DNA from 3 places in the Pseudonocardia sp. Ae331_Ps2 genome. Region 1 is predicted to be linked to each of the others. Evidence: riboswitches for the same ligand, from Rfam matches in the RefSeq annotation. Region 1 holds a riboswitch; each other region holds the start of a gene.
The links. A riboswitch is a leader RNA that binds a small molecule or an ion and turns the genes downstream of it on or off. The one in region 1 is predicted to bind cobalamin.
Positions count from the first base shown of each region.

Region 2: it holds a riboswitch for cobalamin, as region 1 does, so the genes downstream of both, metE (5-methyltetrahydropteroyltriglutamate--homocysteine S-methyltransferase) here and Ae331Ps2_RS19395 (hypothetical protein) in region 1, are expected to answer to the same signal.
Region 3: it holds a riboswitch for cobalamin, as region 1 does, so the genes downstream of both, Ae331Ps2_RS07485 (ribonucleoside-diphosphate reductase subunit alpha) here and Ae331Ps2_RS19395 (hypothetical protein) in region 1, are expected to answer to the same signal.

Region 1 is NZ_MCIM01000001.1:4,043,507-4,052,953, forward strand. It holds gene cobA (uroporphyrinogen-III C-methyltransferase) at 1-1,049, shown strand, start outside; gene Ae331Ps2_RS19385 (MarR family winged helix-turn-helix transcriptional regulator) at 1,103-1,645, shown strand; gene Ae331Ps2_RS19390 (chloride channel protein) at 1,642-3,228, shown strand; cobalamin riboswitch at 3,225-3,414, shown strand; gene Ae331Ps2_RS19395 (hypothetical protein) at 3,449-3,826, shown strand; gene Ae331Ps2_RS19400 (DNA polymerase IV) at 3,848-5,380, opposite strand; gene Ae331Ps2_RS19405 (4'-phosphopantetheinyl transferase superfamily protein) at 5,388-6,095, opposite strand; gene Ae331Ps2_RS19410 (hypothetical protein) at 6,216-6,536, opposite strand; gene Ae331Ps2_RS19415 (FAD-binding oxidoreductase) at 6,795-7,964, shown strand; gene Ae331Ps2_RS19420 (cytochrome P450) at 7,999-9,207, shown strand; gene Ae331Ps2_RS19425 (3-oxoacid CoA-transferase subunit B) at 9,300-9,447, opposite strand, start outside.
Region 2 is NZ_MCIM01000001.1:1,597,837-1,607,283, forward strand. It holds gene Ae331Ps2_RS07540 (ABC transporter substrate-binding protein) at 1-656, opposite strand, end outside; gene metE (5-methyltetrahydropteroyltriglutamate--homocysteine S-methyltransferase) at 823-3,123, opposite strand; cobalamin riboswitch at 3,250-3,459, opposite strand; gene mdo (NDMA-dependent methanol dehydrogenase) at 3,691-4,983, shown strand; gene Ae331Ps2_RS07555 (MoxR family ATPase) at 5,120-6,397, shown strand; gene Ae331Ps2_RS07560 (VWA domain-containing protein) at 6,410-7,951, shown strand; gene Ae331Ps2_RS07565 (zinc-binding alcohol dehydrogenase family protein) at 7,991-8,986, opposite strand; gene Ae331Ps2_RS07570 (hypothetical protein) at 9,118-9,447, shown strand, end outside.
Region 3 is NZ_MCIM01000001.1:1,575,927-1,585,373, reverse strand. It holds gene Ae331Ps2_RS07485 (ribonucleoside-diphosphate reductase subunit alpha) at 1-2,847, opposite strand, end outside; cobalamin riboswitch at 2,978-3,181, opposite strand; gene Ae331Ps2_RS07480 (hypothetical protein) at 3,257-3,643, opposite strand; gene Ae331Ps2_RS07475 (hypothetical protein) at 3,814-4,176, shown strand; gene Ae331Ps2_RS07470 (ABC transporter substrate-binding protein) at 4,269-5,855, opposite strand; gene Ae331Ps2_RS07465 (GNAT family N-acetyltransferase) at 5,955-7,085, opposite strand; gene mftA (mycofactocin precursor MftA) at 7,244-7,330, shown strand; gene mftB (mycofactocin biosynthesis chaperone MftB) at 7,320-7,631, shown strand; gene mftC (mycofactocin radical SAM maturase) at 7,669-8,904, shown strand; gene Ae331Ps2_RS33090 (mycofactocin system FadH/OYE family oxidoreductase 2) at 8,913-9,447, shown strand, end outside.

The DNA.
Region 1 (9,447 bases):
CGGCCGGGGAGATCACCTGGACGGCCCGCCGCTGGACCGACGGCGACCTCGCCGGGGCCTGGTACGCGATCGCCGCCACCGACGAGCCGGAGACCAACGCCGCCGTCGTCGCCGAGGCCGAGCGGGACCGGGTGTTCTGCGTCCGCGCCGACGACGGCGACCGGGGCACCGCGGTCACCCCCGCCACCGGCGGCTACGACGGGCTCACCGTCGGTGTGCTGGCCCGGGGCGCGCACCGGCGGTCCGCGGCCGTGCGCACCGCGCTGGTCGAGGCACTGGCCGCCGGCGTCGTCGACGAGTCGGCCGAGCCCCCACAGGCCGGTGTCGCGCTGGTCGGTGGCGGCCCCGGCGACCCGGAGCTGATCACCGTGCGCGGCCGGCGGCTGCTGTCGCGCGCCGAGGTCGTCGTCGCCGACCGGCTCGGCCCGCGCGACATCCTCGACGAGCTGTCCCCCGAGGTCGAGGTCATCGACGCCTCGAAGATCCCCTACGGCCGCGCCATGGCCCAGGGGCGGATCAACGAGCTGCTCGTCTCGCACGCCCGTGCCGGGAAGTTCGTGGTGCGCCTCAAGGGCGGCGACCCGTTCGTCTACGGCCGCGGGTTCGAGGAGGTCCAGGCGTGCGCCGCGGCGGGGGTGCCGGTGACCGTCGTCCCGGGTATCACCAGCGCCTTCGCCGCACCGGCCGTCGCCGGGACGCCGGTGAGCCACCGCGGGGTGGCACACGAGATCGTCGTCGTCTCCGGGCACGTCGCACCGGGTGACCCGCGCAGCCTGACCGACTGGACCGCGCTGGGCCGGATGACCGGCACGATCGTGCTGATGATGGCCGTGGAGCGGCTCGGGAAGTTCGCCGAGGCGCTCATCACCAACGGCCGCCCGGCCGACACCCCGGTGCTGATCGTGCAGGACGGCACCACGCGGATCGAGCGGTCGGTCCGCGCGACGCTGGAGACCGCCGAGCGCGTCGCCGCCGAGCAGGAGATCAGCCCGCCCGCGATCGTCGTGATCGGGCCGGTCGCCGGTCTGCAGGCGCCCGTCGCCCGCTGACCGCGCCGACCTCATTGCACACTGCAACCTTGCAGTGTGCAATCATCGGCGGCGTGACCGACGAGAACGGTGCGACCGACGAGAACGGTGCTGCCGACGAGATCGACGATGTCGTCGACGCGGTGATGACCGCGAGCCGGGCGATGCTCTCCGTGGTGGCCGGGTCCCTGGCCGCCGCGGGGGAGCAGGCCGGCCCGACGGCGGGCGAGGTGACCCTGCCGCAGTACCGCGCGCTGGTCGTGCTGGCCCAGCACGGCACCCGGCGCCCGGCCGACCTGGCCACGGCGCTGACCGTGTCGGCGTCGACGGCGACCCGGATGTGCGACCGGCTGGTGAGCCGCGGCCTCGTCGTGCGCACCCGCACCGGCGACGACCGCCGCGAGGTCGCCCTCGCGCTCAGCCCCGCCGGGCGGACGCTCGTCGACGAGGTCACCCGGCTGCGCCGCGCCGAGATGCACCGGCTGCTCGCGATGCTGCCCGCCGCCGAGCGCACCGCGGTCCGCGACGCACTGCGCCGCTTCGCCGACGCCGCGGGCGAGGTCGGCGAGACCGACTGGGCCGTCGCGCCGGTGCCCGCCGAGGGCGGTGCGCGGTGACCGCGGTCCGCGCGCTGCACCGCGCGCTCGTCGGCACCCGGCCGGGGCTCGTCGGCCTGGCGACGGTCATCGGGATCGGCGCCGGCATCGGGTCGGTGCTGTTCCACGAGCTGATCCTCGGCGTGACCTGGCTGGTCACCGGGCGGGAGGACTTCTCCGACGCCGGCCGGGTCGCCTCGCCGCACCTGCCCGGGCTGGGCGTGTGGTTCCTGCTGATCGCCCCGGTGCTCGGCGGCCTGGTGTACGGCCCGCTGGTCCAGCGGTTCGCCCCGGAGGCGCGCGGGCACGGGGTGCCCGAGGTGATGTTCGCCGTCGCGCGCAGGGGCGGGCGGATCCCGGCCACCGTCGCCGCGGTGAAGGCGCTCGCGTCGGGGATCTGCATCGGGACCGGCGGCTCCGTCGGCCGGGAGGGCCCGATCGTGCAGATCGGCTCCGCGCTCGCCTCGGCGATCGGGCAGTGGCTGCGGGTGCCCGCCACCCGGCTGGTGCTCATGGTCGCCTGCGGTGCCGCGGGCGGGATCTCCGCGACGTTCGACGCCCCGGTCTCCGGGGTGGTGTTCGGCCTGGAGCTGATCCTGCGGTCGTTCAGCGCCGAGGCGTTCGGCGTGCTGGTGATCAGCTCGGTGGTCGCGAACGTCGTCGCCGAGGTGATCGCCGGCGACCGCGCGATCCTGACCCTGCCGCACTTCGACCTGGGCAGCCCCGCCCAGCTGCCGCTCTACGCGCTGCTCGGGCTGCTCGCCGGGCTGCTGGGCTGGGCCTTCGCCCGGATCCTCTACGTCGTCGAGGACGCCTGTGACGCCGTCTGGCGCGGCCCGGAGTGGCTGCGCCCGGCCGTCGGCGGGCTGCTGCTCGGCGCGCTGCTGCTGGCACTGCCCCAGATGTACGGCGTCGGCTACCCCGTGCTGGAGGCCGCGATCGGTGGCCGGTACGCCGTCGGGTTCCTGCTCCTGCTCGTCGTCGGGAAGATCCTCGCGTCCAGCCTCACCATCGGCATCGGCGGGTCCGGCGGTGTGTTCGCGCCGTCGCTGTTCGTCGGTGGCACCGCCGGTACCGCCTTCGGCTACGCCGCCGCGGCCCTGTTCCCGGCGCTGGACCTGCACCCCGGCGCGTTCGGTCTGGTCGGCATGGCGGCGGTGTTCGCGGGGGCGGCGCACGCCCCGATCACCGCGGTGCTCATCGTGTTCGAGCTGACCGGCGACTACGCCCTCATCCTGCCGCTGATGGCCGCCGTCGTCCTGGCCACCGGCCTGTCGAACCTGGTGTCGCGGGACAACATCTACACGCTCAAGCTGCTGCGACGCGGGATCGACCTCGCTGCCGACACCCCGACCGACGAGGCGCTGCGCCGGGTCGTCGTCGCCCAGGTGATGCGTCCCGTCGACGGCACCCCGCCCGGCCCGGAGCTGCCCGCGCTGGACCCGGCCGCCCCGGTGCACGACGTCCTCGGGGTGCTCGCCGCGCACCGGGGAGCCGCGCTGCCCGTGCGGGAGCCGGACGGGCCGCTGCTCGGGACGCTCGCCGAACACGACCTGCTCGACCATCTGCGGGGGGTGTCGGGGCGGGGGACGGTTGACCACTGACCCGGTCGCGTGATGGGCTCCCCGACGACGACGGAACAGGAAGCCGGTGCGAATCCGGCGCGGTCCCGCCACTGTCACCGGGGAGTGCCCTCCCCACACCGGTGCCACCGCCCGCGAGGGTGGGAAGGCCGGGGAGGGCGCGGGGATCCGGGAGCCAGGACACTGCCCGTCGTCGCGGATTCCCACTGGTGAGGGCGCGGACCCTCGAGGAGGACATGCGATGAGCCACGACCTGGTGGTGCTCGGTACCGACCCGTCCGGCGACGGCGCACCCCGCCCGGGTGCCCACGTCGCCGACCTGCTGGCCGACGCCGAGACCGTCTTCGCCTTCCCCCAGGCCGAGTCGACGGCCCTGTTCTACGCCGAGGCGTGGCGGGTCGAGCCGGTCACCCCGCGTGACGCCGTCGCCCGGATCGGGGCCTGGGCCGCCGCCGGACCCGCCGGCGGCGCGGTGCTGCTGGTCGGGGGCGACCCCGCGGCCGACGCCGCGCTCGGTGCGGTCCTCGACGGGTTGGCGCGCACCGTCCCGGCGCTGCGGGCCCGGGTCGCCGAGGGCAGCCGCGTCGCGCCGCCGCACCGCAGCCCGCTGATCGGCTGAGACCGCCGGCGGGCGGCGCGCTCAGGCCCGCCAGCTGCCCAGCGGGTCGGCCCGGGTGAGGTCGGGGTCGGCGGCGTCGAGCGTGCGGGTGCGGCCGGGCCCGGTGTAGGCGGTCTCGAAGCGCACGGTGACCCGCCCGTGCCCGGCGCCCTGGACCCAGCCGTGGCCGTGCTCGGGGTGGGCGACGTCGTCGCCGGCGCGCCAGGGCCGGTCCGGGTCGGGTTCGCGGTCGGGGCGGCCCGGGCGGACGGGGCCGGGCACGTCGCCGGCACCCGTGGTCGCGTCGGCCCCCGCGGTACCGCCGGTCCCCGCAGGACTGTCGGCCCCCGCGGCCGCGCCCGTCCCCGTCCTCGCGTCGGTGTCCGGAGGTGCGTCGGTGTCCGGTGGTGCGTCGAGCACGGCCACCCCCGCCGCGCCGGCCCGGGCGTCGGCCGCGGGCGGGGGGTCCAGGGCCGAGGCCGTCGTCCACCCGTTCTCCGAGGGCACCGCGTCGAACAGGGCCAGCGGCGGCTCGTCGCCGAAGCCGGACACCGACACGCCCAGCAGCCGCACCCCGCCCTCGCCGACCGCGCCCTCGGCCAGCCGGCGCGCCACCGCGACCAGGGTCGCCAGGTCCCGGGTGCCGAACGGGGTCGTCTCCGACCGGGTGTGGGTGGTGAAGTCCCCGGTCCGCGCCTTCACGGTGACGGTGCGGGCGGTCCGACCGTCGGCGACCAGCCGTCGGTGCACGGCGACGCAGATCGACTCCACCGCGGTGTGCACCGCGCTCATCGCGGTCAGGTCGGCGTCGAAGGTCGTCTCCGCGCTGATCTGCTTGGCCGCGCCGCGCGGGGCGACCGGACGGTCGTCGATGCCGCGGGCGAGACGGTGCAGCTCGGACCCGATCGCACTACCCAGCACCCCGGCGACCTCGCGGGCGTCCATCGCGGCGAGCTGCCCGATCGTCTCGATCCCGATCTTCCGCAGCGCCTCGCCGGAGACCGGCCCGATGCCCCACAGTGACCGCACCGGCAGCGGGTCGAGCACGGCCGCCTGCTCGGCGTGGGCGATCACCCGCAGCCCGTCCGGCTTGGCCAGCTCGGAGGCGATCTTCGCGATCTGCTTGCCCGACCCGGCGCCCACCGAGGCGGGCAGCCCGGTGCGGTCGCGCACCGCGCCGCGCAGCCGGGTGCCCCACTCCCGCACCTGGTCGGGGGAGGCGCCCACGAGGTCGGGCGGCTCCACGAACGCCTCGTCCACCGACACCGGCTCCAGCACGGGGGAGAACTCGCCGAGGACGGCCATGACCTCCTCGGACAGCGCCTTGTACAGGGAGAACCGGGGCGGCAGGACCGTCGCGTGCGGGCAGCGCCGCCGCGCCTGGCCCATCGGCATCGCCGAGCGTGCCCCGAACACCCGGGCCTGGTAGCTCGCCCCCGCGACGACGCCGCGAGGTCCCGCGCCGCCGACGAGGACCGGACGGTCGGCCAGGGTGGGCCGGGTGAGCTGCTCGACGGAGGCGAAGAACGCGTCCATGTCGAGGTGCAGCACCCAGCGGTCGGCCGCCGCGGTCACTCCATCATCACCCGTGCATCGTGCCCCGGCGCACCGACAGGATCGCGTCGCCGTCGGCGACGGTGACGGCCGGGGCCACCGGTCCCGCCCCGGCGACGGCGCCCGGGTGGTCGTCGAGGCCGGTGGGGACGTCGGTGACCCACCAGCTCCCGGCGGTGCCGGTCCAGTCCAGCACCCGGGCCGGGCCGTGCGGCGGGGACAGGGTGATCGCGTCCATCGGGCTCGACAGGCCTTCCCCGGTGGCCTTGAGCAGCGCCTCCTTCCGGGTCCAGGTGACCAGGAAGCCGGTCCCGTCGGGCGTCCCGGCGGCGAGCTCGGCGGGGGACAGGGCGTGCCGGGCCAGGCCGTCGAGGCCGGACAGGGGGCGGTGCGCCTCGACGTCGACGCCGACCGGCCCGGTCCCGACCGCGACACCGACCAGCGCGCCGGAGTGGGTGAGGGAGAAGCCGGGGTCGTCGCCGCGCCCGGCCAGGCGGGGCTTGCCGTGCGGCTCCCCGCAGCGGCAGGTCCGGTCGAGGACGAGCTCGGCGGGGTCGGCGTCGAGCCGCTCGGCGAGCACGAGCCGGGCCAGCGCGTGCGCGGCGAGGTAGCGGGCGCGGTCCTCGGGCCGTCGCAGCGCGACGAGCCGTTCGCGTTCGTGGGCGTCCAGCAGCGCGACGAGGTCGGCGCGGGCGCCGGGATCGGCCGGGGCGGCCCACCAGACGGTGACGGTCACGGCGTCCAGCCTCCCACGTCGCACCCCGGTCGGGGCGCGCCGCCGGGAGTGATCACGGACCGGGCACACGAAGGGTCGCCCGTCGGCGTCTCCGGTGCCCGGTCCGTGCTCCCCGTGCGGTCAGCCGCTGCGGCGGGCGGCGAAGTCCGTGCGGACGTGGGCCGGGCGGGCCTGCGGGGCCGGCCCCGCCGTGCGCGGTGCCGCCGGGCCGCCCGGCGCGCCGGACCGGCCGCGCTTGGCCGCACGGCGCTCGGCGCGGTTGGCGGGTGTGGTGGCGGTGGCCCCGCCGGGTGCCGCCCCGCCGGCCGTGCCGGGCCCGGTCGCGCCGGTCAGGGAACCGGGAACCGCGGACGCGTCGGTCGGTCGGGCTGTGCTGTGGGCTGCCCTGTGGGCGGTGCTGTGGGCGGTGCTGTGGGCGGTGGTGTGGCGGGTCGTGGGCATACGACCTCCTCGGAACATCGGGTCGGACTCGGACCGGGTGAGAGGGGCCGGTGACGCGCGGGGACGCCGGAGGGGCCGCGTGAGGGCGGCGACGGTTCCGGGGCCCGGTGAGGACGTCACGGGCCGGCGACGGAGGGCGCGGAGATCGACCGCGCGGGTCGCTCAGAGGAACCGGATCAGCATGGCGGCGACGCTACGACGACGACCCCGACCGGTGCCACCGGTTTTCCCCGGCGCCGCCGCCCTATCGTCGCGGGCATGGGTACGGCGGGCACGGGTACGGCAGGGACGGCGGGCACGGTGACGGCGGACGTGCTGGTGATCGGCGGCGGCATCGCGGGGGTGTCGGTCGCGTGGGAGCTGGCCGCGCACGCCCGGGTCGTGCTGACCGAGGCGGAGGACGACCTGCCGGTCCACTCCACCGCCCGCTCCGCGGCGACCTACATCCCCGGGCACGGCTCCGGCCCGTTCCGCGCGCTGATCGACGCCTCGGGCCCGCGGTTCGCCGCGCTGCCCGCGCTGCTCGGCACGCCACCGCTGCTGAGCCCGCGCCCGGTCCTGCACGTCGCCGACGACGACCTGGCCGCCGACCACCTCGCCACGACGGTGCGCGAGCAGCACGGCGAGCCCGGCGCCCCGGTCGCGCTGGACCCCGAGCAGGCCTGGCGACGCGTGCCGGTGCTGCGCCGGGCCCCGCGTGCGGCCGCGTGGACCGCCGGTGCCTGCGACGTCGACACCGCCGCCCTGCACGACGGCTACCGGCGCGGGCTGCGCGCCCGCGGCGGCACCGTGCTGCGCGGGGCCCGGGTGGCCGCGCTGGAGCGGGACGGCTCCGGCTGGACCGCCACGACGGCCGCCGGGCACCGGGTGCGGGCGGAGACGGTCGTCGACGCGGCCGGCGCCTGGGCCGACGCGGTGGCGGCACTCGCCGGCGTGCCCGGTGCCGGACTGACCCCCTACCGGCGCACGATCGCGGCGTGCCCGGTCGCCGACCCGTCGGTGCTCACCGTCGACGGCGCCGTCCTGCCGATGGTCGTCGACGCCGCCGAGCGCTGGTACCTCAAGGCCGAGGCGGACACGGTGCTCGTCTCCCCGGCCGACGAGACCCAGGCCGAGCCGGGCGACGCCCGTCCCGACGAGCTCGACGTCGCCCTCGCCCTGGACCGGGTGGGCGCGGCGACCACGCTGGGGCTGCGGTCTGTCCGGACCGCGTGGGCGGGGCTGCGGACCTTCGCCCCCGACCGTGCCCCCGTGCTGGGTGCGCGCCCGGAGCACCCCGGCTTCTTCTTCGTCGCTGGGCAGGGCGGGTCGGGCATCGAGTCCGCGCCGGCGCTGGCCGCGCTGGCCGCGTCGGTCGTCCTCGGCCGGCCGTCGCCGGCCGACATCGATCTCGACCCGGCTGCGTGCTCCGTCACACGATTGACGTAAGCGCTCGCTTACCACCGGCTGGCACGATGGACCCATGGCGCTGACCACCACCGGCACCGAGACGCACGACCTGTTCTCGGGCGACTTCTGGACCGACCCGCACCCCGCCTACGCGGCCCTGCGCACCGAGGAGCGGGTGCGGGAGCTCGCACTTCCGGACGGGAAGGTGTGGCTGATCAGCCGGTACGCCGACGTCCGCGCCGCGTTCGTCGACCCGCGGCTGAGCAAGGACTGGCGGTACACGCTGCCCGCCGACCAGCGCGAGGGCCAGCCGGCCGCGCCGATCCCGATGATGATCCTGATGGACCCGCCGGACCACACCCGGCTGCGCAAGCTCGTCGGCCGCTCGTTCACCGTGCGGCGGATGAACGACCTGCAGCCCAGGGTCGAGGAGATCACCCAGGAGCTGCTCGACGCGCTGCCTGCCGAGGGCCCCGTCGACCTCATGCGCCAGTACGCGTTCCTCGTCCCGGTGCTGGTCATCTGCGAGCTGCTGGGCGTGCCCGCCGAGGACCGCGACAAGTTCTCCGCGTGGTCGTCGGTGCTGGTCGACGACTCCCCGCAGGAGGAGAAGTTCGCCGCGATGGGCAGCCTGAACGGCTACCTCGCCGAGCTGATCGAGCGCAAGCGCACCGAGCCCGACGACGCCCTGCTCTCCGGCCTGCTCGCCGTCAGCGACGCCGACGGCGACCGGCTGTCCTCCGAGGAGCTCGTCGCGATGGCGACCCTGTTGCTCATCGCCGGGCACGAGACCACGGTCAACCTGATCGGCAACGGCGTGCTCGCCCTGCTGACCCACCCCGAGCAGCACGCCCGGCTGAAGGCCGACCCGTCGCTGATCAACTCGGCGGTGGAGGAGTTCCTGCGCTTCGAGTCCCCGGTCTCCAACGCCCCGATGCGCTTCGCCAGCGAGGACGTCGAGTACTCCGGGGTGACCATCCCCGCCGGATCGACCGTGATGCTGGGGCTCGCCGCGGCGAACCGGGACCCGGAGTGGCTGGCGGACCCGGATCGCCTCGACATCACCCGGGACTCCTCGTCCGGGGTGTTCTTCGGGCACGGCATCCACTTCTGCCTGGGCGCGCAGCTGGCCCGCACCGAGGGGCGGGTGGCGATCGGCAAGCTCATCGCGCAGCGACCGGACCTGGCGCTGGCCGTCGACCCCTCGGAGCTCGTCTACCGCGAGTCGACGCTGGTCCGGGGCCTGTCCCGGCTGCCGGTCACGCCGGGCGCGCCCGCCTGAGGGACGCGCCGCCGCCGGACGCGACCGAGGGGGCGCGCCCGGCGGGGCCGGCGTGGACCCGGCGGGGCGGCCGTCGGTGCAGCGGGTCGGGGTCAGCGCAGCGGAGCGCCGGTCTTCTCCCGGACCTCGTCGGCGGTGACGCCGGGCGCGGTCTCGACCAGTGCGAGCCCGTCCGGCGTCACGTCGATCACGGCCAGGTCGGTGACGATCTTCGTGACGCAGCCGAGGCCGGTGATCGGC
Region 2 (9,447 bases), 2.4 Mb from region 1:
GTGACCCGGGCGGCGCCCGCCGGCTCGCCCCAGTAGTCGTCGTTGCGGACCAGCTGCGCGGAGTCGGTGCCGCTGACGGACTCCAGCACGAAGGGACCGGTCGCGGTGCGCAGGTACTCCGGCGCCCCGCCGCCGGTGTACGCGGCGGGCGCGAGGATGCCGAGGTTGCCGCTGGACAGACGCAGCGGCATGACCGGGTCGGGCTCGGTGGTGGTGATGCGCACGGCGTCCGGGCCGTCGGGGGCGACGGCGAAGCCGATGCCGCGGATCGCCCGCGGCGGGGCCTCGACGCCCGCGACGTAGCGCAGCGCGGTGACGACGGCGTCCGGGGTGAGCGGGGAGCCGTCGTGGAACCGCACGCCCTGGCGCAGGGTGAACCGCCAGGCGTTGCCCTGCTGCTGCCACGCGGTCGCGAGCATCGGCGCCGACCGGGCGTCGGCGTCGACGGTGGTCAGGGTCTCCGCGACGCCGAGGGACTGCAGCCGGGCGCCGTCGTCGGCGTCGAAGGCGTAGTCGGAGCGCGGCGGGAACTGCAGGGCCACGGTCAGCTCGCCGGACGGGTCCGGGGTCGCGGTACCGCCGCCCCCGCCGGCGCCGCATCCGGCGAGCAGCAGGGCGGCGGCCGCGAGCAGTGCGGCCATCTGTCGTGCGATCACCCCGTATGCCTACATCTGAGCACCTATTCAATCAATGCGGCGTGAGCAACGCCCTCGTCCCGCACGACTCCCGGCACGAGTCCCCGCACGGGCGGGCCGTCCGTACCGAACCTCCGTACGGACGGCCCGCTCGTCACCCGCGACGGGTGGCCGGCGCGGACCGGGCTCAGCCGGTCGCGGTCGCCTCACGGACGCGACGGGCCGCGGCGACCAGGTTGGTCAGCGCCGCGACCGTCTCGGGTTCCGCGCGGGTCTTGAGCCCGCAGTCCGGGTTGGCCCACAGCCGGTCCGGGCCGATGTGGCGCAGGGCCGCGCGGAGCTGGTCGACCAGCTCGTCGGTGGCGGGGACCTCGGGCGAGTGGACGTCGTAGACGCCCGGGCCGAGCCCACGCGGGACCCCCGGGCCGAGGTCGGCCAGCACCTCCATCCGCGACCGGGCCGCCTCGACCGTGGTGACGTCGGCGTCGAGCCCGTCGATCGCCCCCACCACCTCGCCGAACTCGGAGTAGCAGAGGTGGGTGTGGATCTGGGTGGTGTCGGCGACGGCACCGACGGCCAGCCGGAACGCGTCCACCGCCCAGTCCAGGTAGGCGGCCCGGTCGCGCTCGTGCAGCGGCAGCAGCTCGCGCAGCGCGGGCTCGTCGACCTGGACGATCCGGATCCCGGCCGCCTCCAGGTCGACGACCTCGTCGCGCAGGGCCAGCCCGACCTGCCGGGCGGTGTCGCCCAGCGGCTGGTCGTCGCGCACGAACGACCAGGCGAGGATGGTGACCGGCCCGGTGAGCATCCCCTTCACCGGCGCCTCGGACAGCGACTGCGCGAACTCCGCCCAGCCGACGGTGATCGGCCGGGGCCGGGACACGTCGGAGTGCAGGATCGGCGGGCGCACGCAGCGCGAGCCGTAGGACTGCACCCAGCCGTGGTCGGTGGTGGCGAAGCCGTCGAGGTTCTCGGCGAAGTACTGGACCATGTCGTTGCGCTCGGGCTCGCCGTGCACCAGGACGTCGAGCCCGATGTCCTCCTGCAGCCGCACCACCCGGACGATCTCCTGGCGCATCCGCTCGGTGTAGGTGCCGGTGTCGATCACGCCGGAGCGGTGCGCGGCCCGGTCGCGCCGGATCTGCGCGGTCTGCGGGAAGGAGCCGATCGTCGTCGTGGGGACGACGGGCAGGCCGAGCGCCTCGCGCTGGACCTTCGCCCGCACGTCGCCGTGGCTGCGCCGGTAGTGGTCGGGGCCGAGAGCGGCGAGCCGGGAGCGCACCCGCTCGTCGCGGCGCGCGGTGGCCGCGACCCGCTCTCTGGTGGCTCGTGCGGCGTCGAACTCCGCCGCGACCGCGTCCGGGCCCTCGTGCAGGGCGCGCCTGAGGAGCACGACCTCCTCGACCTTCTGCCGGGCGAACGCCAGCATGTCGACGACGTCGCCGGGCAGGGCCGTCTCGACGGTCAGGTCGTAGGGAACGTGCAGCAGCGAGCACGACGTGGAGACCTCGACCCGCCCCGCGACGCCGACCAGCCGCTGCGCCGTCGCCAGCGCCCGGTCCAGGTCGGTGCGCCACACGTTGCGCCCGTCGACGACGCCGGCCAGCACCACCTTCCGGTCCAGCCCGGGGACCGCCGGGTCGAGGGCATCGAGGTCGGCACCCCCCGCGACGAGGTCGAGCGCCAGCCCCTCGACGGCCGTGGCGGCGAGCGCGGGCAGCGCCGGGCCCAGCTCCCCGAAGTACGACGCGACGAGGATCTTCGGCCGCCGGGTCGCCGAGGCGAGCCGGTCGTAGGCCCGGCGCAGCGCCGCGATCTCCTCCGGCGTCCGGTCGGCGGCGAAGGCGGGCTCGTCGAGCTGCACCCATTCCGCGCCCGCCTCGGCGAGCTCGGCGAGCAGGTCGCGGTAGACCTCGACGAGCGGCCCGAGCAGGTCCAGCGGACGGAAGCCCTCCGGTGCGCCGTCGGCCGGTTTCGACAGCAGCAGGAAGGTCACCGGTCCGACCAGCACCGGGCGGGTGGTGATCCCGATGCGCAGGGCCTCTCGGAACTCGTCGAGGGCCTTGCGGCTGCCCGGCGCGAGCCGGGTGGCCGGGCCGACCTCGGGGACCAGGTAGTGGTAGTTCGTGTCGAACCACTTGGTCATCTCGCAGGCCGGGGCACCGGTGCGGCCGCGCGCCATCGCGAACAGCCGCTCCAGCGGGTCGGTGATGCCGGCGAAGCGCTCCGGCACCGCCCCGACCGCCAGCGCGGTGTCTCCGACGTGGTCGTAGAACGAGAACGTGTTGCCCGGCACCGAGCCGAGCCCGGCGTCGCGCAACCCGGTCCAGGTGTCGCGGCGCAGTCCGGCGGCGACGTCGTGCAGTGCCGACGCGTCGCTCCGCCCGGCCCAGTACGCCTCGGTCGCCCGCTTGAGCTCCCGGTCCGGCCCGATCCGGGGGTACCCCAGGACGGTGCTGCCGATGGTGCTGCTGGAAGGAATGCTCACGGCCCTCTCTCCTCGCGAGTGCGGTGGAGGACCCGTCGCCGGCAGGGGGCGCCCGCGACCGCCGGGCACGACGGTGCCCGGTCGTCCGCCCGGCCCTCCCGCGAGGCCACGGATCCGCGCACGCCGGACGGCGCACGCACCGGCGGCAGGTCTTCGGACTCACGGGCGCACTGCTCACACCTACTGGCCGTCGCTTCCCGGGATCACTCCCAGTGCTGTTGACGGCGGTCGTTCCCGTTCACCGCTGCGGGGCAGTCCCGGATTCCCACCGGGTTCCCTCTTGCCTCGTGACGCCCCGTTCCCGGGATGACACGAACCGTCGGCGGACCGACCCTAACCCAGGACGAGCCCGGCGAACTGTTGCCGAACTCTCCCTGTTGCAATATGTTTGCAGTACTCAGCCCTCTCCACACGGATCGACGGGCGACCTCACCCTGCCCCCCCTCCGTTCGGAGGGGTTTCCTGCCCGGTCTCCCGAGGGGTAATGCCGATCACCCCTGTGCGCGCGGCCACAGGGGTCCTAGCGTTCGGCCCCGACCCCATCCGCCTGCCTCAGAAAGGGCTGACATGCAGGTAGACGAGCTGCTCAAGCCGTTCCCCATCAAGGAGTTCCACCCGTTCCCTCGCGCGCTCATGGGCCCGGGGTCGCACGAGCTGATCGGCCCCGAGGCGCTCAAGCTGGGCTTCAAGAAGACCCTGGTGATGACGTCGGGCCTGCGCGGCACCGACATCGTCCACAAGATCGTCGAGTCGATGAAGTACCACGGCCTCGAGGTCGTGCTGTACGACAAGGTCGAGTCGAACCCCAAGGACTACAACGTCATGGACGCTGTGGGCCTCTACCAGCAGAACAACTGCGACTCCTTCGTCTCCATCGGCGGCGGCTCCTCGCACGACGCCTGCAAGGGCGCGCGCGTCTCGGTCGCCCACGACGGTCGCAACGTCAACGAGTTCGAGGGCTTCAACAAGTCCGAGAACCCGGCCAACCCGCCGCACATCGCGGTCTCCACCACGGCCGGTACCGGCTCGGAGACCTCGTGGGCCTACGTCATCACCGACACCACGACCGACCCCGACAACCCGCACAAGTACGTCGCCTTCGACGACGCGTCGGTCACCACCCTCGCGATCGACGACCCGGTGCTCTACTACGACTGCCCGATCGACTACACCGCGCAGTGCGGGTTCGACGTGCTCGCCCACGCCTCGGAGCCCTACGTCTCGCGGCTGGACTTCCAGCCGTCGCTGGGCAACGCCCTGCACGCCATCAAGCTGACCTCCCAGAACCTGCGCAAGGCCGTCTGGAACGGCCAGGAGCTCTCCGGCCGCGAGGGCATGATGTACGCGCAGTACATCGCCGCCCAGGCGTTCAACTCCGGTGGTCTCGGCATCATCCACTCGATCAGCCACGCTGTGTCGGCGTTCTACGACACCCACCACGGCCTGAACAACGCCATCGCGCTGCCCCGCGTGTGGGCGTTCAACATGCCGGTGGTCTACGAGCGCTTCGCCGACATCGCCGAGGCCATGGGTGTCGACACCCGCGGCATGACCAAGCCGCAGGCCGCCGACGCGGCGCTCGCCGCGTCCATCCGGCTGCTGCGCGACGTGGGCATCCCGGAGAAGTTCGCCGACGTCAAGCAGGACACCTACTCGAAGAACCGGCTCGGGGTCGGCCCGACCAAGTTCTACGAGAACGCGCCCACCATCATCGGCGACGCGGCCGACGTCGACCGGATCACCAACCACGTCCTCGGCGACGCCTGCACCCCGGGCAACCCGAAGGAGTGCACGTTCGAGACCGTCCGCCCGGTCGTCGACCACTCCATCAACGGTGACCTGGACGACCTGCTGACCTGATCCGCAGGTCAGGAGGTCCACCGTCGCACCGGCGGGCCCAGCCGTCCGAGGCGATACTCGGGTGGGTGGGCCCGCCGGCCGCGGCCCCGCTCGTCCCCGCACCAGAGCCGGTGCGGTCCGCGAAGGAGATACCCGAGTGTCCGAGGCTGTCGTCCCCACGGTGACCGAGGCGGCGGAGGCCGTCGCCTCGACCGGCCCCTTCGAGTCCGTCGACCAGGTGGTCGAGACCCTGCGGGAGCAGGGCTACATCGCCGACACCCGCCTGGCGACGACGGTGTTCCTGCTGACCCGCCTGGACAAGCCGCTGCTGCTGGAGGGACCCGCCGGGGTCGGCAAGACCGAGCTGGCCAAGATGCTCGCCGTCGCCACCGGGCGCCGACTGCTGCGTCTGCAGTGCTACGAGGGCCAGGACGAGACCAAGGCCCTGTACGAGTGGGACTACGGCAAGCAGCTGATGTACACCCAGATCCTCCGCGAGAAGATCGGGCAGCTCGTCTCCGACGCCCCGGACCTCGCCTCCGCGGTCGACCGCATCGGGTCCCAGGAGAGCGTGTTCTTCTCCGAACGCTTCCTCGCGCCGCGTCCGCTGCTGGAGGCCATCCGCTCCGAGCAGCCCGTCGTGCTGCTGATCGACGAGGTCGACCGCGCCGACGAGGCGCTGGAGGCCGTACTGCTGGAGACCCTGGGCGAGTTCCAGATCTCCGTCCCCGAGATCGGGACCTTCGTCGCGACGCAGCGCCCGTACGTGCTGCTGACCTCGAACAACACCCGGGACCTCGCCGCCGCGCTCAAGCGTCGCTGCCTGCACCTGTTCCTCGACTACCCGTCGGCCTCCCGCGAGCTGGAGATCGTGAAGTCGAAGAAGACCGGGCTGTCGGACCAGCTGGCCGAGGAGCTCGTCAACGTCGTGCGCGGACTGCGCGAGCTGGAGCTGCGCAAGTCGCCGTCGATCTCGGAGACCATCGACTGGGCCCGCACGCTGGCCGTCCTGGGCGTCGGCGAGCTGAGCTCGCAGGTCCTCTCCGACACCGTCTCGGTCGTGGTCAAGTACGACAAGGACGTCACGAAGGCCCTGGACGCGCTGCCGCGGCTGGTCGACCCGAACGCGGTCGTCGCCGAGCACGGCCACGGACACGGGCACGGCCATGGGCATGGACACGGCCACGACGGCGACCACGACCACGACGAGCCCGCCGCCCCGCCGGCGCGCACCGCGGGCGCCCGTGGCGACGACCCGGACGACGGCGACGTCGACGGCCGCGCCAAGCGCGCGGCGAAGGACCAGGCGGGCCGGCACGGCGGCATCTACGGCGGCCTCCCGGGCGGCGTGGCCCCGCCGCCGTCGGCGATCCGGAAGGTCTCGCCCGGCCAGGGCACCCGCTCCTTCGGCGGCTCCCGCAAGCGCCCGGTCTGATCGGGCGTCGGCATGGAAGCGAGCATCCACCGCTTCGTCCGGCTCCTGCGGATCCGGTCGGTGCGCATCTCGGTCTCCGAGGCGCTCGACGCGATGGCCTGTGCCGCCCAGCCGGGAGTGCTGTCCGACAGGTCGGTGCTGAAGGAGGCGCTGCGCATCGCGCTGATCAAGGACCGCCGCGACGAGGCGACCTTCGACGAGGTCTTCGACCTGTTCTTCTCCCTGGTCAGGGTGGGCGAGGCCGAAACGGGTCACGGCCACGGGCACGGGCACGGCGACATGTCCGACGACACCCCGCTGGAGAACTTCACGCTGTCCGAGGAACCGTCGGAGACCCCCCAGGAGGGCCACGACCACGGCTCCCCGGTCGACATCAAGGAGTTCTTCGACCCGGAGGACCTGGCCGAGCAGTACAACCTGCACCAGGAGGCCAACAAGATCGACATGGCCTCGATGACGGACGAGATCGTGCTCTCCAAGGAGCAGGCAGGCGACGTCGCCGACGGCCAGCGCGTCCAGATCGAGACCGACCGGTTCTCCGGCGGTGGCCGGCCCGGTGACATCTCCCAGCAGCAGGGCACGAAGGTCGACGCCGACCTGTCGGTCGCCCAGCAGGACGCGCTGCTGGGCTGGCTGAACTCCGAGGAGGACCGGCTCTCGGAGTCCGAGCAGGGGACCGAGGACGACGCGGCCGCCCTGCGCCGGCGTCTCACCGGGGTGCTCGACAACCTCCCCGAGCTGCTCAAGGCCCACCTGGAGAAGCTGCTCGCGATCGAGCAGCGGATCGTCGAGGGCCACGACGACGCCGAACGCGTCGCCGAGGTCGACCGGGCGAACGAGTCCGAGCGCATGCAGCTGGAGGAGTCGCTGCGGCGGCTCGCGAAGTCACTGCACGGCGCGCTCACCCACCGCAGAAGGGTCTCGCCGCGGGGCCGGATCGACTCGGCCCGGACCATGCGCAGGAACATGCGCTACGACGGCGTCCCCTTCTCCCCGGTCACCGTGCAGCGCCAGGAGGACAAGCCGCGCTTGGTGGTGCTGACCGACGTCTCGCTGTCGGTCCGGGCCACCGCACGGTTCACCCTGCACCTGGTGCACGGTCTGCAGGACCTGTTCGGCCAGGTGCGCTCGTTCGCGTTCGTCGCCGACCTGGTCGAGGTGACCGACCTGTTCGCCGACCACCCCGTCGAGCACGCCCTCGGGCTGATCTTCGGCGGCGACCAGCTCGACGTCGACGCGAACTCCCACTACGGCCTGGCCTTCGGCCAGTTCCTGGAGGACCACGGCTCGGCGGTCACCCGGCGCACCACGGTGCTGGTGCTCGGCGACGGCCGGGGCAACGGCAACGATCCCAACATGGAGGCGTTCGTCGAGATCACCCGGCGGGCCAGGGAGACGATCTGGCTGACCCCGGAACCGCGGTACTCCTGGGGGCTGGGTCGCTGCGACCTGCCCGCCTACGCCGAGTACTGCGACCGCGTCCGCGTGGTCCGGGACCTGTCCGGCTTCGAGGCCACGACCAACGAGATGGCCGGCGAGCTGATCGGCCGCTGACCCCGGCCCCGTCCCCCGATGGCGCACGAACCCCCGGGGTCAGCGCTCGACGACGATCTTCCCGACGGTGCTGCCGGACTCGATGAGCCGGTGCGCCTCGCGGACCGACTCGGCGGTCAGTCCCTGCAGCCGCCGCGTCTCGGTGCTGCGCAGCTCGCCGGCGTCGACCAGGCGGGCGACCTCGTCCAGGATCTCCCGCTGCACCGTCGAGGTCAGCTCGGACAGCGGCCGGGTGAACATCAGCTCCCAGTGCCAGGCCTGCGACTTCGTCTTCAGCGGCAGGGTGTCCAGCCCCTCCGGCTCGTCGATGGCGACGACGATGCCGCGCGGGGTCATGAGCTCGGCGTAGGCCTCGACGTTGCCCTCCGAGACCGGTGAGAACACGTACTGGACGCCGTCCGGAGCGGCCGCACGGACGGTCGTGACGAGGTCGTGGTGGTCGGCGATCGCGTGCGCGCCCATCGCGCGGGCCCAGTCCGCGGACTCCGCCCGCGACGCGGTGCCGACCAGGGTCAGCCCGGTGCGGCGGCCGAGCTGCAGGACCATCGAGCCGACGCCGCCCGCGGCGGACACCACGAGCAGGGTGCCGGTGGACTCGGCGGTGACCCGCAGGTGGTCGTGCAGGCACTCCCAGGCCGTGAGCGAGGTCAGCGGCAGCGCGGCAGCGGCGGCGAAGTCCAGGCTCGAGGGCTTGCGGCCGACGATGCGCGAGTCGACGAGCTGACGGTGGGCGTTGCTGCCGGGCCGGTCGATCGCGCCGGCGTAGTAGACCTCGTCGCCGGGGGTGTACCCCTGCACCGACGCCCCCACCCCGACGACGACGCCCGCCGCGTCGTACCCGAGGACCTTCGGCCCGTCGGCCGGGTCGAAGGAGGCACGGACCTTGCGGTCGACCGGGTTCACCGAGACGGCGCGGACGTCGACGAGCAGGTCGTACGGTCCGGGGTCGCCGACCTCGATCTCCGAGTCCACCAGGGCCCCGGGATCCTCGATCGGCAGCGGGCGGGGTGCGACGACGGCGGGGACGAGAGCCATGACCGAACGCTAACCGCGCGAGCGTCCGGCCGCGCACCGCGCCGGCCCCCGGGATGGGCCGTTCGGCCCATTTCGGACCGCGCGGCGGCCGCCCCACGTATCATCGGGGGTCCCTTCGGAAGGCGGGCCGTGTGGTGGGTGAGGGTGGGCTGGTCGTCCGGGCCGTCGGGCGGGTGTGCACGGCGCTGTGGGGCTACACGCCCGGGGTGATCCCTGCGATGGTCGCCACGATGGGCAGCGGTCCCGCGCTGCGCTGGTTCGCCGCGAACTTCCCGCGTTTCCTGGTCACCCTGCGTGTGCTGGGCCCCGTCCGCACCCACCTGGCCGGGCTCACGATCTCCCTGGTGAACGGGTGCACGTACTGCGCCTACGGCCGCGCGCACGCCCTGGAGCTGATCCACCTGCGCGACCGGGGCCGGTTGTTCCCGCTCGACGCCCGCACCCTGGAGAGCTGGAACGGG
Region 3 (9,447 bases), 2.5 Mb from region 1:
GGCGGCGCCCGGGTCGAGATCGGGGGCGGTGACGGGGACCGCGGGCACGGTCGCCGCGGGCGACGGCGCCGGGGCCGCCGGGGCCGGGGCGGCCGCGGGGGTGCTGGGCACGCCGGTCAGTCGGCCGTCGGTGCCGGTGAGGGTGGACTTCTCGACGGCCGTCGCCGCGCGGGTGCGCAGGTAGTAGGTGGTCTTGAGGCCCGAACGCCAGGCCAGGCGGTAGAGCTCGTCCAGGGCACGGCCGCTGGGGGAGGCCAGGTAGAGGTTCAACGACTGGGCCTGGTCGAGCCACTTCTGCCGGCGCGACGCCGCGGCCACGAGCCGGCTCGGCTCGATCTCGAACGCGGTCGCGTAGAGCTCCTTCAGGTCGGCGGGGACCCGGTCGATCTCGGCCAGCGACCCGTCGAAGTACTTCAGGTCGGCGACCATCACCTCGTCCCACAGCCCGCGCTCCTTGAGGTCGCGGACCAGGTGCGGGTTGATCACGGTGAAGTCGCCGGACATGTTGGACTTCACGTACAGGTTGAGGTGGATCGGCTCGATCGACTGCCCGACCCCGCAGATGTTCGAGATCGTCGCCGTCGGGGCGATCGCGAGCACGTTGGAGTTGCGCATCCCCTGGGTGCGGACCTTCTCCCGCAGTGTGTCCCAGTCCAGCGTGGACGACCGGTCGATCTCGAGCTCGCCGTCGCCGCGGGCCGCGGCCAGCAGGTCGAGCGAGTCCAGCGGCAGGATCCCGCGGCTCCACAGCGACCCGTCGAAGCTGGCGTAGCGGCCGCGCTCGACCGCCAGGTCCGACGACGCGGTGATCGCGTGGAAGCTCAGGAGCTCGGCCGAGGTGTCGGCGAACTCGACGGCCGCGTCGCTCGCGGGGGCGATGCGCTGGACGAACAGCGCGTCGGAGAAGCCCATCATGCCCAGGCCGACCGGGCGGTGGCGCAGGTTGGACCGGCGGGCCTCGGGGATCGTGTAGAAGTTGATGTCCACGACGTTGTCGAGCATCCGCACCGCGGTCGTCACCGTGCGACGGAGCTTGTCCGCGTCGAGCCCGTCGCGCGTGACGTGCGCGGCGAGGTTCACCGAGCCGAGGTTGCAGACCGCGACCTCGCCCTCGTCGCCGGCGCGGGTGTTCAGGGTGATCTCGGTGCACAGGTTCGACGAGTGCACCACCCCCGCGTGCTGCTGCGGGCTGCGCAGGTTGCACGGGTCCTTGAACGTGATCCACGGGTGCCCGGTCTCGAACAGCATGGTCAGCATCCGCCGCCACAGCTCGACCGCGCGCACCGTGCGGTGCACCCGGATCTCGCCGCGCGCCGCGGCCGCCTCGTACTCGCGGTACCGCTGGGCGAACGCGGTGCCGTAGAGGTCGTGCAGGTCGGGCACCTCGTCCGGGGAGAACAGTGTCCACTCGGCGTCGGCCTGCACGCGGCGCAGGAACTCGTCGGGCACCCAGTTCGCGGTGTTCATGTCGTGGGTCCGGCGGCGGTCGTCGCCGGTGTTCTTGCGCAGGTCGAGGAACTCCTCGATGTCGACGTGCCAGGTCTCCAGGTAGGCGCACGCCGCGCCCTTGCGCTTGCCGCCCTGGTTCACCGCGACGGCCGTGTCCCCGGCGATCTTGAGGAACGGCACCACCCCCTGGGAGACGCCGTTGGTGCCGCGGATGTGCGCGCCGAGGCCGCGGACCGGGGTCCAGTCGTTGCCGAGCCCACCGGAGTACTTGGCCAGCAGCGCGTTGTTCCGGTACCCGCCGAAGATCGACTCCAGGTCGTCGTCGACGGTGGTGAGGAAGCACGACGACAGCTGCGGCCGGGTGGTGCCGGAGTTGAACAGCGTCGGGGTCGAGGCCATGAAGTCGAAGCTGGACAGGACCTCGTAGAACTCGATCGCCCGGGCCTCGCGGTCGATCTCGCGCACCGCCAGCCCCATCGCGACCCGCAGGAAGAACGCCTGCGGCAGCTCGAAGCGCACGCCGCGCTCGTGCAGGAAGTAGCGGTCGTAGAGGGTCTGCAGGCCGAGGAAGCCGATCTGCAGGTCACGGTCCGGGCGGAGGGCGGCGGTGACCCGGTCCAGGTCGAAGGTCGCGAGCTCGGGGTCGACCAGGCCGATCGCGATGGCGTGGCGCAGGTAGTCCTTCGTGTAGGACGCGTACCGCTCGGTCATCGTCGCGTGGTCCGGGGTCTCCCGGGTGCCCGCCAGGTGCGAGACGGCCTCGGCGCGGAGCCGGTCCAGCAGCAGTCGGGACGCCACCAGGGAGTAGGCGGGCTCGCGCTCCACCAGGGTGCGGGCGGCCAGGACCAGGGCCTGGGCCAGCTCGTCGGCGGTGATGCCGTCGTAGACGGTGCGGTCCAGCTCGGCGAGCACCGGCTCCGGCGCGACGTCGTCGATGCCGTCGCACGCCTCGCCGAGCACCGCGGCGACCCGGTCACGGTCCAGTGGGGTCCGGCTGCCGTCGGGCCCGGTGACGTGCACGACCGGTGCGTCCGACACGCTGTCCCCGCCGTCGCGTTCCCGGGCCCGTGCCTGCTGCTCGCGGTAGAGCACGTAGGAACGGGCGACCTTGTGGTGGCCGCCGCGCATCAGGGCGAGCTCGACCTGGTCCTGGATCTGCTCGACGTGCACGGCGTGCGCCGGGTGCCGGGTCAGCGCCGCGACGACCTGGTCGGTCAGCCCGGCCACGAGGTGGTGCAGCCGCGACGACGTCGCGCCCGAGTCCCCCTCGACCGCCAGGAACGCCTTGGTCGTCGCCACCGAGATCTTCGTGGCGTCGAACCCGGTCTCGGAGCCGTCGCGCCGGATGACGCGCAGGGCCGGGGGTGCTGTTGCCGGTGCAGCGGTGGAAGCCGTCACGGGCTCTCTCCTCGCGAGTCGCCGTCGCCTCCGGGGGCGGGCGCGGTGCGAGGAGGCGGCGGGTCCCGTGCCGTCGGCGGCCCACCGCACCCTGGCGCCGTCCCACGAGGCCCCGGAGCAGCGCGCACCGGTCGGTACGCGCACCGGTGGCAGGTCTTCGGACTCACGGGCGCACTGCTCACACCTACTGGCCGTCGCTTCCCGGGATCACTCCCAGTGCTGTTGACGGCGGTCGTTCCCGTTCACCGCTGCGGGGCAGTCCCGGATTCCCACCGGGTTCCCTCTTGCCTCACCGGCCCGGGCGGGCCGGTGAACCACCAGTAATCCGGACACTACATCTTGTGGGCAGAGCTACTCCATCCCCCCATCGGTGCGGATGCGACCCCCCTCGGTGACCGGCGGTCCGGGGTCAGCCCGCCGCCCGTCCCTCGGCCGTCGCCCGGGGGCCGGGGGCGAACACGTGCCCCGCGAGTGCGGGCGGGACGGCGGCGAGGCCCGGCCCGCCGGCGCGCACCCAGGCCGCGACCGCGTCCGTGGTCGCGGCGTCCAGGACCGCACGGAGCCAGACCGGGCGGGCGCCCGCCCGGCGGGCCCCGGGCGCCGGGGCGACCACCAGGACGTCGGAGTCCGCGCACGGGCCCAGGCACTCGCTGGTGCGCAGCCGGGCGTGCCCGGCCAGGCCGTCGGTCAGCCGGTCGAGCAGCCGGTCGTGGTGGTCGCGGTCGAGGCCGGGGTGCTTGCGGCCGGAGCCGCAGCAGCACCCCCGGCAGGCGGTGACGGCGGGGAGGGCGGACACGCCCCGACCCTACGTGACACCTGACGAACTGTTCAGGTGATCACGGCGACGACGGGTGTCCGGCGGCACCGGCCCGGCGGACGGTCGTGGTCGACGAGGCGCGGCGGGTAGGCAGGGCCCGCCGTGGGGTACTCCGCCGCCGACCGTTCCACCATCGACAGGGAGATCCCGTGAGCCACCACGTCCTGGACGCCGCCGGCGTCACCACCCCGGCCGTCGTCGTCGAGAAGCTGCACGACGCCGCCCGCGCGAGCACCGCCTGCGCCTCGGCGATGGTCGCCTCCGGCGGGATGGAGACCGAGGTCCTGCTGGCGCTCGACGCCGCCGACCTCTGCACCGCCGCCGCGGCCGTGCTCGGCCGCCGCACCGGGGACAAGGCCGTCGGCGAGGCCGCCGCCTCGGCCGCCGCGCTGGCCTGCGAGGCGTCCGCCGCGGCCTGCGGCGCCCACGCCGACCACCACGAGCACTGTCGGCTGCACGCCGAGGTCACCCGCGAGACGGCGGCGCTGCTGCGCGAGCACGCCGGCGCCTGAGGCCCGGCGGGGCGTGCGCGGCCGGGCCCCTGGCCCGGCTGCGCACGCCCGTCCTGCGGCCGGGAGCGGTTCCGAGCCCCGCCCGCAGCGGGTCACCCCATCCGCAGCCGGTGGAACCGGGCCCAGGTGGCGGTGTCGGGCCGGGCGGGCTCGACGCCGGTCAGGTCGGCGGAGACGCCGACGTGCTCGTCGCCCGAGGACCAGACGGTCGAGCGGTCGCGCAGCAGGAGCTGGGCGCGTCGCAGGGCCTCGACCCGGCGCGCCTCGTCGGGCACCCCGCGCGCGGTGGCGAGCAGGGCACGCACGTCGGCCCGTCCCGCCGCGGCCGGTGCGGCCGGCGCGCCGTCGTCGCCCGCGGTCGCGGCGGGCGGGGCGTCGTCGGCGGGGTCCGGGCCCGCGGTCGCGCGCAGGTACAGCGGGAGCGGGGTCGCCGCGGCCCGGCGGAACCGGATGCCCGGGGTCGGGACGGCGTCGGGCGGGTCCGGCTCGCGCGGCGTGCAGGTCAGCCCGATCTCGGCGAGCTGTTCCACGACGGTGTCGGCGGCCGGGCGCGACATCGGGTCGAACGGGTCGAACAGCAGCGGCACCTCCAGCCGGTCCGCGCCCGCCGCCGCGACGAGCTCCCGCGCGCGGGCGACGTCGCGCTCCACCGGCGCGAACCCGGCCGGGTGATACGCCAGGCCCGGGCCGAACAGGTCGTCGCCCGGCTCGGCGAGGTCGAGCAGCACCTCGCGGACGAGCTCGGTCCGGTCGATGCCGAGCCGGACCGCCTCGGCCAGCCGGGGATCGCCGAGCACGTCGCCGGACGCCCCGGCGGTCGTGCCGCCCGCCGTACCGGTGCCGGGGGCCGACCCGGCCGGGCCGACGTCGAGGAAGCGGGTCGCCGAGCCCGGCGCGGACACCACCGTCGTGCCGACCCGCCCGAGCAGCCGGCGCGCGCTGTGCGGGAACAGGTCGTGCGCCCAGTGCACGTGACCGTCCACGAGGGACTGGTAGCGGTTCTCCTCGTCGTCGTCCACCACGAACTCCACGGCGGGCGAGCGCGCCGCGCCCAGCCAGTGGCCGTCGTGCCGGTAGAGCGCGTCCGGGGACCCGGGCAGCCAGCGGAACGCTCCGGTGCCCACCGGCGGGGTGCCGCGGCCGTCGCGCACGATGCCGGTGCCCGGCGAGCCCAGGACGAGGCCGAACAGGAAGTCCGGGGCGCCGAGCACCAGCTCCACCTCCGACGCCGAGACCGCCCGGCTGGCGGCGAGGTCGAGCCCGGCCAGCAACGGTGCCGCCGTCGCCCCGGTGGCGGGATCGGTGATCCGGCGCAGCGACGCCAGCACGTCGGCCGAGGTCAGCGGGCGCCCGTCGTGGGCGGGGGCGTCGCGCAGCCGGATCCGCCATCTCGTCCCCGTCCGGTCCGGCGCCGCCGACGCGGCCAGGTGCGGCCGTGGGGTCATGTCCTGGTCCCAGACCAGCAGCGTGTCCGCGACGGCCGCCGCCCGCGCCCGGTCCACCGGCCGCCACACCACGTGCGGGTCCGGGACGCCGAGCGGGCCGTCACCGGCGAACGCGGCCACCAGCCGAGGGGCGGTGGTGTCGGCCGGGGCCCCGCACGCGGCCAGCGCCGGAATCCCCGCCAGCGCCGCGGTCGCACCGGCGGCCCGCAGGAACGATCGACGGCTCAACTGCACGACCACAGGGTGCCCGGTGCGGTCACGGCCGAGGCGGCGGGGAGGGACCTCCGCGGGTGCCGGGCGGGCTCAGGACAGGGCGTGCCCGACCCGGAGAGATCACCGGCGCGGGCCGGCGGCCTCGAGGTGGGTGCCGACCGGCGTGAACCCGCTGCGCCGGTACCAGTCCCGTGGCCAGTCGTCGACGCCGGCGCCCAGTGCGAGCAGGTCGCAGCCGTGCTCGGCGGCGAGCTCGCGGGAGCGGGCCAGCAGCGCCCGGCCGTGCCCCCGGCCGCGGTGGGCCCGGTCGGTCTCCAGGGCGTCGAGCCAGGCCGTCGCACCGTCGCGGCGCAGCGTCGCGGCCGCCACCACCCGGTCGTCGACGACGACGGCGAGGCGGTGCAGGGCCAGCACCCGGTCGTCGCCGGTGTCGCGGTCGACCAGCTGGCCGAGGTCCTCGGGTCCGGTGCCGGGCAGGTCCCGGGCCCAGGAGGCGCGCCGGAACCCGCGGAGCTCGTGGTGGTCCAGCTCGGTGACCGTCGCCGTGTCCGGGGTCGCGCCGGTCGTGGTGGGGGCGGTCATGGCCTCGTTCGCCGCGACCGACCACCCGGCGGCGCGCAGGCCGTCGGCCAGCTCGTCCGCGCCCGGTCCCCACAGCAGCGCGTTCGGGTGCAGGCCGTGCGCGGTGAGCGCCCGGTCGGCCTCGGCGAGCACGGTGGCCGGATCGGTCCGGTCAGGACGGTCGAGCAGCAGCCGGTTGTGCATCCGCGACACCGGCCAGGCGTCGGTCCGGACCGCGACGCCGCCGGTCACGGGCTCCTCCGCGCTCGCGCCGCGGCGCAGCATCGACGGCTCGAACCCCATCGCCCGCGCCGCTGCGCCGGGTTCGGGGACCTCCGGGGCGGCGAAGCCGTCCGGGCCGGGTCGGTAGGGCAGCACCATCAGCACCGCCGACGCCGGCACCGCCCCGTAGGCGTGCGGGAACCGCATCGACGCCGGGTCGGTCGGCACGCCCGGCTCCCACCGGACGTCGATCCCGGCGCCGTCGATCCGGGCCGGGTCGAGGACGAGCAGGACCAGGTCCGACCGGCCGGCGAACAGGCGCTGCGCGGGCAGGGCGACCTGGTCGGGCGTCGACAGGTGCACGAACCCGACCTCGTCGAGGGAGGGGGGAGCCACGGCTCCGGTGTCGAGCCACCTCCGCCACTCACCCGGGGTGCAGAGGTGCAGCAGGACCGTCCCGACCGTCATGGGAGACAGCCTGCCCGCCCGTCCGAACGGACGGGCGTGGATGTCGAGTATTGATTTCCGGCACCGGGTGCCAATAGCGTCCGATCCGCTGCCACCGCCGGCCGGCGGGGCGGTTCACCACCTCTCTCGCCGAGAGTCGGATCCAGCGGAGGTTGCGCATGAGTGAGCACCAGAACGAGGACGCCCTGACCGAGGAGACCCTCGTCGAGGAGGTCTCCATCGACGGCATGTGCGGTGTCTACTAAGCCCCTCGACACCACGGTTCCGGACGGTGCCGCGGGGGCTTTCGACCCCGCGGCACCGTACCGGCTCAGCGAGAGCGTCTCGCTGCGTCCGGAGCCCTTCGGCGCCCTGGTGTACGACTTCGTGACCCGCAAGCTGTCCTTCCTCAAGACGCCCCAGCTGGTCTCGGTCGTGCGCGACCTGGAGAACCAGCCGGACGCCCGGTCGGCCGTCGTGGCCGCCGACGTCCCCGAGGCCCAGCACGACGCCTACCTGCGTGCCCTCGCCGGACTGCTGAAGTCCCGCACGATCGTCGCCCGCTAGTCCCGCCCGCCCCGCCGACCACCACAGTGAGGTGCCCGTGAAGCTGGTCGACCACTTCCAGTACGGCCTGAACTCGCCCATCTGCCTGACCTGGGAGCTCACCTACGCGTGCAACCTCGCGTGCGTGCACTGCCTGTCCAGCTCGGGGCGGCGCGACCCGCGCGAGCTGAGCACCGCCGAGGCCAAGGCCGTCATCGACGAGCTGCAGCGCATGCAGGTCTTCTACATCAACATCGGTGGCGGCGAGCCGACCGTGCGCCCGGACTTCTGGGAGCTGCTGGACTACGCCATCGCCCACGACGTCGGCGTCAAGTTCTCCACCAACGGCGTCAAGCTCGACAAGGCCCGTGCCGCGCAGCTCGCCGCGACCGACTACGTCGACATCCAGATCTCGATGGACGGCGCGACGGCCGAGGTCAACGACTACGTGCGGGGCCCCGGCTCGTTCGACACCGCGATCACCGCGCTGGAGAACCTCGCCGAGGCGGGCTTCAAGCACCCCAAGATCTCGGTCGTGATGACCCGGGAGAACGTCGACCAGCTCGACGAGTTCAAGGCCATCGCCGACAAGTACGGCGCCCAGCTGCGCATCACCCGTCTCCGCCCGTCCGGCCGCGGCGCCGACGTCTGGGACGAGCTGCACCCGACCCAGGCCCAGCAGAAGCAGCTCTACGACTGGCTGGTCGCGAACGGCGACCAGGTCCTGACCGGTGACTCGTTCTTCCACCTGTCGGCCTACGGCGAGGCCCTGCCCGGGCTGAACCTGTGCGGCGCGGGCCGCGTGGTCTGCCTGATCGACCCGGTGGGCGACGTCTACGCCTGCCCGTTCGCGATCCACGAGAACTTCCTGGCGGGCAACGTCCGCGACGAGGGCGGCTTCAAGGAGGTGTGGGAGCACTCCGAGCTGTTCACCGAGCTGCGCCAGCCGCAGACCGGCGGGGCCTGCGCCTCGTGCTCGCACTACGACTCCTGCCAGGGCGGCTGCATGGCGGCGAAGTTCTTCACCGGCCTGCCGCTCGACGGCCCGGACCCGGAGTGCGTGCAGGGCTACGGCGAGGCGATGCTGGCCGCGCGCTCCTCCGACGCGGTGATCCCGAAGTCCGACGTGGACCACTCGCGCTCCGCGCCGCGCAACTCCCGTGCGCCGAAGCAGCCGACGATGCTCTCGCTCGCCCCGCCGCCGCGCCGGCCGGACCGGGCGTGCGACGAGAACCCGCTCGCCGGGTTCGCGCCGGACGCCGTGCCCGCGGCGCAGCCGGTCGCGACCCGCTGACCACGGACCTGCTGCTGACGGGGCCCGTCGACCTGCGTGGTCGGCGGGCCCCCTCGCGTGTGCTGTTCGGGCCGCACGAGACCAACCTCGGGAACGCGGCCCGGGAGATCACCGACCGGCACGTCGCCTACTACGCCGCCCGGGCCGCGGGGGGCGCCGGGATCGTCGTGACCGAGCCGGCGTCGGTGCACGCCTCGGACCATCCCTACGCCTACGCCCCCGCCGCCTTCCCTGCCGCCTTCCCCACCGCCGCGCCGCAGGGCCCTGCTGAACCGCGTGGCCAAGCTGCACGGCCCGACCCTGCTGCACGGCCCGGCCCTGCCGCACGGCCCGGCCCTGCCGCGGCGGCGCGCGTCGAGATGCAGCTCAGCGGGAACTGTGGATCTTTCGGGCCCGCTGAGCTGCATCTCGGTGACCGGGACGGTGACCGGGACGGTGCGCGGGTGCCCGCCGCGGCCGGGTGGGCGGCGGTCGTCGCGGCGTGCCGGCCGTACGGGACGCTCGTGCTGGCCGGGCTCGCGCACGCCGGTGGGCAGGGCAGCT